2 linked regions of the Longimicrobium terrae genome follow. The protein of the gene in region 2 binds, or shares a complex with, the protein of the main gene of each other region. Links are inferred from orthologs where the notes say so. Each region holds a gene or a part of one and is shown on either strand. Other genes may lie near its edges.

What was found.
Region 1: the proteins of HNQ61_RS05650 (region 2) and smc are in contact, whole or in part, in a crystal structure (PDB 3ZGX), measured with the Bacillus subtilis proteins. The link is inferred for Longimicrobium terrae from one-to-one orthologs.

The regions. Positions count from the first base shown.
Region 1 is NZ_JACHIA010000004.1:4,561-9,012, reverse strand. Bases 29-4,177 are described here. They hold smc (chromosome segregation protein SMC), read right to left. Parts: upstream 3,778-4,177; coding sequence 229-3,777; downstream 29-228. Other genes in these bases: HNQ61_RS08855 (SPOR domain-containing protein), read right to left, coding at 3,774-4,177. Also shown: more of HNQ61_RS08855, read right to left, coding at 4,178-4,452. UniProt on the Bacillus subtilis protein: Required for chromosome condensation and partitioning.
Region 2 is NZ_JACHIA010000002.1:540,383-543,651, forward strand. Bases 194-3,159 are described here. They hold HNQ61_RS05650 (segregation and condensation protein A), read left to right. Parts: upstream 194-1,286; coding sequence 1,287-2,033; downstream 2,034-3,159. Other genes in these bases: rpsT (30S ribosomal protein S20), read right to left, coding at 194-435; HNQ61_RS05645 (site-2 protease family protein), read left to right, coding at 592-1,290; scpB (SMC-Scp complex subunit ScpB), read left to right, coding at 2,030-2,599; HNQ61_RS05660 (pseudouridine synthase), read left to right, coding at 2,577-3,159. In the rest of the region: more of rpsT, read right to left, coding at 181-193; more of HNQ61_RS05660, read left to right, coding at 3,160-3,269. UniProt on the Bacillus subtilis protein: Participates in chromosomal partition during cell division. May act via the formation of a condensin-like complex containing Smc and ScpB that pull DNA away from mid-cell into both cell halves.

The sequences.
Region 1 (4,452 bases), on a different replicon or contig from region 2:
CTTCTGGGGAGAGCGGAGCTGCGGGGATGAATCTACCAATCCGGGGCCACAGAGTCTAGCAACGTGGGGGCACAAGCACAAGCTTAATGCGGTAGGTGGCGGCAAAGGAACGGCGGAGAGGACGGAAGCGACAGAAGCAAGTGCTCAGGATCAAGCACGACGTCCGCAAAGACGCTCCGCGCATGATCGTGTGCCACTCAGGCTGGATGCGCACCGGGCACTGCTCTTTTATGCGACCCTCTCGCCGAACGGCCACGCACCCTCCAGTTCCACGCCCACGATGGTCGACACGCCGGGCTCCTCCATCGTCACGCCGTAGATCCAGTCCGCCGCTTCCATCGTGCGGGGATTGTGGGTGATGACGATGAACTGCGTCTGCGCCTTGAAGTCGTTCAGCAGCTGGATGAAGCGGCCCACGTTGCTCTCGTCCAGCGGCGCGTCCACCTCGTCGAACAGGCAGAACGGCGACGGCTTGACCAGGTAGATGGCGAAGAGGAGCGACAGCGCCGTCAGCGTGCGCTCCCCGCCGGAGAGCAGGTGGATGCGCTGCGTCTTCTTGCCGCGCGGCGAGGCGTGGATCTCGATGGGCGACTCCAGCGGATCGTCCGGATCGGCCAGCCACACGTCTGCCTCGCCGCCCTGAAAGAGCGACTGAAAGGTGCGGTGAAAGTTCTCGCGCACGACGTTGAAGGTGCCCATGAACACCTCCTTTGCCGTGCGGTTGATCTGCCGGATGGCACTGGAAAGGTCGTCTCGCGCGCGGGTGAGGTCGCTCTGCTGCTCCAGCAGGAACTTCAGCCGCCGGTCCTCTTCCTCGTGCTCCTGCACGGCGAGCATGTTGATGGGGCCCAGCGCGTCCACCGCCTGCGCCACCTCGCGCACCTCCGCGCGCCACGCGTCCGGCGTGCCCTCCTCCACCGGCGCGGCCTGGGTCAGCAGCACCTCCCACGGGCGGCCCCACTCCGCCTCCACCCGCTCGCTCGCGCGGACGCGGCGGCTTTCCTGCTCCGCGCGCTCCAGTTCCAGACGGTGCCGCTCTTCCGCCGCTTCGGTCTCGCGCCGGCGGGAAACGCGCGCCCGCTCCTCCGCCCGCGACACCTCCACGTCCAGCTCGCCCAAGCGCGTGTCGAGGTTGGCCAGGGCGGCGGCTTCGCGGTCGCGGTCCGCGAACAGTCCCTGGACTTCGCCGCCCGCGCGGTCGCGGACGCCGGACAATCCCTCCAGCGAGCGGCGCAGTTCCTCCGCCTCCGCCTCCAGCGTGCGCCCGCGGCCCCGCGCACCCGCCGCGCCCTGCGTGGCCGCTCCGAGCGCGCGGTCCAGTTCCTTGAGCTCGCCCTCCGCGCGGGCGGCGGCGACTCGCAGCTCGCTTTCCTCGTCGCGCGCGGCTTCCCACGCGGTGTCCAGTTCGGTGAGGGCGGAACTCGTGGCCAGCGCGGCGGCGGCGACATCGGACCACGTACGCTGCAGCTCCGCCAGGCGCGCGTCCAGCGCGGCGATGCGCTCCGCCGTCTCCCGCGCCAGCTTGTTCGCGTTCCCCAGCGCGACGCCCACCTCTTCCCGCTCGCGGCGGATGCGGCCCTGCTGGTGGCCGTGCGCCGCCGCGTCCGCATCCATCTGCCGCAGTTCGCCTTCCATCCGCCGGACGTACTCCTCCGCCTCGCGCGCCTGCTCTTCTGAGATCGCGGCCTGCTCCGCGGCGGCGGCACGGTCCGCGGCCAGGCGGTCGTGATCGGCCCGCGCCTCCTCCACCTCCGCCCGCAGCCGGGCCAGCGCCTCGCGCCGGGCCAGGATGCCTTCGCCGGAAACGGGCTCGCCCAGGCGAATGACGCCGCGCGGATCCACCGTGTCGCCAAGCCCGTCCACGCGCGAGCCGTCCGGATACGCCTGAAGCGGATCTTCTCCCGCGACCAGCGTCAGGCCGGCGAGGAAGGTGTCGACCCACGCCGCCGCCTCGCCGTGCCCCGCCACGCCCAGCCGCGCGGAGTGGATCGCACCGACGGCCTCGCGCACGCCGGGCGCGTCCAGCGGAAGGAGGAGGAGCGTGCCGCCGCCGTCCCACTCGTCGCGGAACCAGCGGCGCACGCGGCGCGCGGCGGCCAGGTCGCGCACGACCAGCGCCTGCAGCAGCGCGCCCAGGAACGACTCCACCGCGCCGGAAACCGCCGCGTCCTCCGTGGTCGCGCGCACGAAGTCGGCGAGCGGGGCTAGGACGCCGGGAAAGCGTTCGGTCTGACCCATGATGGCGCTCACCGCGGGGCTGAAGCCCTCGTAGCTGCGCTCCAGCGCCTCGCGCGCGGACACCTGCGCGGACAGGCGCGACAGGCGGTCATCCGCCGCGCGCAGGGCGTCGCGGACGGAGGCCTCGCGCCCGCGCAGGACGCGGACTTCTTCGCGCGCGTGCTCCGCCGCGTCGAGCGCCGCGTTCAGCCGGTCGCGCAGCACCTCGCTCTGCCCGGACCACAGCTCCGTCTGCGCCTCCAGCTCCCGCAGGCTGGCGGCAATCTGCGCCTCCTGCGCGGTCAGTCGCGCAATCCGCTCCGCCGCCTCCGTCTGCCGCCGGTCCGCCGCGGCGCGCTCGCCCTCCGCCGAGGCGGTCTCGCGGGCGAGGTCGCGGGCCCGGGCGGCGGCCTCCTCGCTGGCTCTCCGGTGAGAAGCCAGTGTCGCGCGCACGGCCTCGTTCTCCTCCCGCCGCGCCTCCAGCCGCTCGCGGACACCCTCCAGCCGCGCCGCGCCGCGGGCGCGCTCCCCTTCCAGCCGTGTGGCGTCCGCCGCCATCCGCTCCGCGCGCTCGGACAGTTCGCCGCGCTCGCGGACGAGTTGGGCGATGCGCAGCTCCGCGTGCGACCGGCGCTCGTCCGCGAGGAGAATCTCGCGTTCGCGCGTGTCGAGCCGGCGCCGCACCTCATCCAGCCGCGCGGCCACCTCGCCGCGGCGCCGGGTGAGCTCCGCCGCCTCGATGCGCCGCTCGGCGACGATGGCCTCCGCCGTGGTACGCTCCGTTCCCGCCTCGCGCCCCGCCTGCTCCAGCGCGACCAGCCGGGCCGTGGCCGCGGCGATGGAGCGGTCGAGCGCATCCACCTCCGCCCGCGCGATGGCCATCTCCAGATCCAGACGCCGTGCCTGCAGCTCCAGGTGCCGCTGCGCCTTGCGCCGCTGGCGGGAAAGGGCGCGCACCTTGGATTCCACCTCGCCGACGAGGTCGCTCAGCCGCGACAGATCCACCTCCGCCGCCTCCAGCCGCCGCTGCGCCGCCTTGCGCCGGTCCTTGTACCGCCCGATCCCCGCCGCTTCCTCGAACATCGCGCGCCGCTCGTCCGGCCGCTCGCTGAGAATGGCGTCGATCATCCCGCTTTCGATGATGGAATAGGCGTTGGAGCCCAGCCCCGTATCGCGCAGCAGGTCGTGGATGTCGCGCAGCCGGCAGCTCTGGCGGTTGAGGTAGTACTCGCTGCCGCCCTCGCGAAACACCTTGCGGGCGATCTCGATTTCCGTCTGGGGAATGGCGACGGACCCGTCCTCATTGCTGAAGACGAGCGAGACTTCGGCGTAGTTGAGGGGGCGGCGCTTGAAGGAGCCCTGGAAGATGACCTCTTCCATCTTGCCGGAGCGGAGCGCTCCCGCGCGCGTTTCGCCCAGCACCCAGCGGACGCCGTCGGCGGTGTTGGATTTTCCGCAGCCGTTGGAGCCCACGATGGCGGTAACGCCGTCGCGCAGTTCCAGAACCGTCTTGTCAGCGAAGGACTTGAAGCCGTGGAGCTGGAGGGAGCGGAGCTTCATTTGGGGGCGGCGGGGGGCCTGCCCGTGCGCTGCACCACCCTGGCGGGGATGCGCGCCTGCTGCAGCATGGTGCCCATGGCCTTGGCGGCCGCGGTGTCACGGTAGGCGCCGGCGTAGACCGTCCACCGCTCCGTGCCGTCGGAGAACGGAACGGGCGTCACGTAGGACGGAATCCCCTTCTGCGCCAGCTCCGCGACACGCGCGCGCGCCTGCGGTGCGTCGGCGAAGTCGCCGACGGCGTAGGTGACCGGACGCGACTGGATTAGGTCGTACGGGCCGCTCACGTCCTCGGGGTCCACCAGCTTGGCGGCCAGTAGCCGGTCGCGCAGCGCCCGAACCTGTGTGGTGTCGCCCGCCATTCCCGCCATCACCCGCCAGTACGTGAGGCCCTGGAGCGCTTCGGGAAAGACAAAGAACTGGACTTCGGGAAAGCGTCGTGCGCCCTCCGCGGCGGTGGCTTCGGCGGCCTCGGGCGTCTGGTGGTTCTGGACGAAGACGGAGTACGGCAGCGCGGCCCCCCGCGGCTGCGGAGGGCCGCTGACGGGGCGCGCGGGAGCAGACTTGGCCACGGGCGCCGCCGGCTCCGGTTCGGCGCCGCCCAGGAAGGGCAGCGCGAGCCCCAGTCGCGGCGCCAGGAGGACGGCGGCGGCGAGAAGGAGCGCGATCAGCAGCAGG
Region 2 (3,269 bases):
TCTTTTATCCTTTCTCTGCTTCTCTGCTGCTCTGCGTGAGACCTGCTGTTGCTGTTCGTCCGTGCCCTCCGTGCATCCTCCGTGACCTCCGTGTGAAACGGCAGTTCAGAGAGGTGGATACACGAAAATGCCCGCCGCACTCGAAAGCGCGGCGGGCATGATCAACAACCCCGAGACAGATCAGCCGAGAGCGGCGATCTTGACGGTCAGGCGGCTCTTGGCGCGCGCGGCCTTGTTCGGGTGGATGATGCGCTTGCGGGCGGCGCGATCCAGCAGCGAAGCGGCCTCGCGGAACGCAGGAGTCGCATCGGCGGCAGTGGTGGCGGCGCGCACCTTCTTGAGCGCGGTGCGCAGACGCGAACGGAACTGACGATTGCGCTCGGCGCGGACCTCGTTGGTCCGCATCCGCTTCTCGGCGGACTTGACGTTCGGCAAGGTTTCTCTCTCCAACTGAATCGGGGCCGCCCGGCACCGATGTTCGTTCCGGGACACAAAACAGGAAGCCGAATATTATCCGGTGGTCCGGGGATTGTCAACCCCGGGCGCACGCGCGTTTTGACATCCCCGTGAACCCTGTATTAGCTTGGCGGGATGGAATCATTCGATCTGCAAGCCGTCGTACTGGCGCTGCCCATTCTGCTGCTGTCTCTGACGGCGCACGAGTTCGGGCACGCGTGGGTCGCCCTCAAGCAGGGTGACGACACGGCATACATGCTGGGCCGGGTCACCATGAACCCGGCCGCCCACGTGGACTGGATCGGCACCATCCTCTTCCCGGCGATCGCCATTGGAAGCGGAATGCCGCTGCTGGGCTGGGCCAAGCCGGTGCCCACCAATCCCCGCAAGTTCCGCGACTACCGCCGGGGCGACATCCTGGTGAGCCTCGCCGGGGTGGCCGCCAACGCCGTCCTGGCCATCGTATTCGCCCTGGCGCTCTGGATTCTCAGCGCCGCGACGCGGTCGTCCGGCGCCGCGGTCCCCGACATGGCGGTGACCGCCGGACGGATGTTCTTTTACGGCATCTTCGCCAACGTCGGCCTCATCATCTTCAACCTGCTCCCCATTCCGCCGCTGGACGGATCGCGGGTGCTGTACCACTACCTGCCCGCGCGCGCCGCGGCCGAGTACCGCAAGCTGTACCAGTACGGCTTCATCATCCTGTGGATCCTGGTGCTGACCCGCGCCCTGCGGTTCATGGGCCCGGTCATCTGGGAGCCCACCCGGCTGCTGCTGCTGCCCGCCGCGGGAGCCAACATCGGCCTGATCCAGTCCGTCCTGCAGAGCCTTTGACCGACACGGCGGCGGTCCCCGATCCGTTCTCGGTGGATCTGGAGCGGTTTCACGGGCCGCTGGACCTGCTGCTGCACCTGATCCGCAACCAGGACGTCGACATCTTCGACATCCCCATTTCGCGGATCACCGAGCAGTTTCTGGCGGCCATCCGCAACGTGGACCGGCTGGAGCTGGAAAGGGCGGGGGAGTTTCTGGAACTGGCGGCCACGCTGGTGCGCATCAAGGCCCAGATGCTCTTTCCCCGCCGCGGCGACGACGAAGAGGCCGAGGACCCTCGTGCGGACCTGGTGCGCCGCCTGCTGGAGTACGAGCACTTTCGCGACGCCGCCCGGGTGATGGAGCGCGCTGAGCGCGAGCGGGCGCGCATGTACGGCCGCGGCTTCGTGGAGGCGCGCCCGGCGCCGCGCCTGGCGGACCTGCCGCTGCATACGGAGTGGGACGAGGTGTGGACGGCCATCCGCCTGCTGGGCGAACGGCTGAACGCGCCCGAGACGATTCACCACGTGCGCGGGCGCGAGGTGAAGATGGAAGACAAGATGCACGAGATCCTGGCGATGCTGGACCGCTCGCGCCGGGTGGAGTTCGCGGAGGTGGTGGCGCCGTGGGGCACGCGCATCCACGCCGTCGCCTCTCTCCTGGCCTGCCTGGAGCTGGCCAAGCGCAGCGTGGTGGAGGTGCGGCAGACGGCGCCCTTCGCGGCGCTGTGGATCTACCGCGCCAAGGCGGAGTCGCAGCCGTGATCCGCGCCAGCCGTGTGATCGAGGCGCTCCTCTTCGCCAGCGAATCCCCGCTCGCGCCCGCCGACCTGGCCCGCGCGGACGAGGAGCTGGACGAGGAGGGCGTGGAGGCCGCCATCGCCGAACTGCGCGCGGAGTACGACCGCGAGGGGCGCGCGTTCACCGTGTTCGAGGTGGGCGGCGGGTATCAGCTGCTGACGCGGCCGGAGTTTGCGCCCGTGCTGGAGCGCTTTGACAGCGTGCCCACGGCGCAGCGGCTGAGCGGGCCGGCGCTGGAAACGCTCGCCATTCTGGCCTACCGCCAGCCCGTGGGGCGCGCGGAGGTGGAGGAAATCCGCGGCGTGGGCGCGGGCGGCGTCCTCAAGACGCTGCAGGAACGGGGTTTGATCGAGGTCGTGGGCCGCGGCGAGGGGCTGGGACGCCCCCTGCTGTACGGCACGACACAATTTTTTCTGGAGCATTTCGGCTTCCGGAGCCTGGCGGACCTTCCGCGCTCCGAGGAGCTGCCCGTGGTGCTTGCGCGCCGCGAACCTATCGAGGATTCAAATGAAGCAGCCGGGATTCGTTAAGCGCGGGGAACCGCTTCGGCTTCAGACTTTTCTGGCCCGCTCGGGCGTGGCGTCGCGCCGCGCGGCCGAGGAGATGGTGGACCACGGCCGCGTGCGGGTGAACGGCAAGACCGTCACCGTGCAGGGAATGCGGATCACCGCCGGAGTGGACAAGGTGGACGTGGACGGGGTGGAGGTAAAGGTGGCGCCCACCACGTGGGTGGCGCTGCACAAGCCCACGGGATACGTCACCACGCGCACCGATCCGTACGACCGCCGCACCGTCTACGATCTGCTGCCGGAAAAGTACCACGGCCTCTTTCACGTGGGCCGGCTGGACCGCGACAGCGAAGGGCTGCTGCTGCTGACCAACGACGGCGACCTGGCCAACCGCTTTCTGCACCCGCGCTACGGCATCACCAAGGAGTACGACGTGATCGCGACGGGAAAGCCGTCCGATGCGACGCTGCGCCAGCTGGTGGAGGGCGTGGAGCTGGATGACGGGTCCATGGCGACGGCGGAGTCCGCGCGGCTCATCGGGCCGGCGGGCAACGGGCTGTCGCGGCTGAAGCTGGTGCTCAAGGAAGGCAAGAAGCGCGAGGTCCGGCGGATGCTGGAGGTCGTCGGGCACCCGGTCAAGCGCCTGGTGCGCCGCCGCTTCGGGCCCATCGAGCTCGGCGAACTGCCGGAG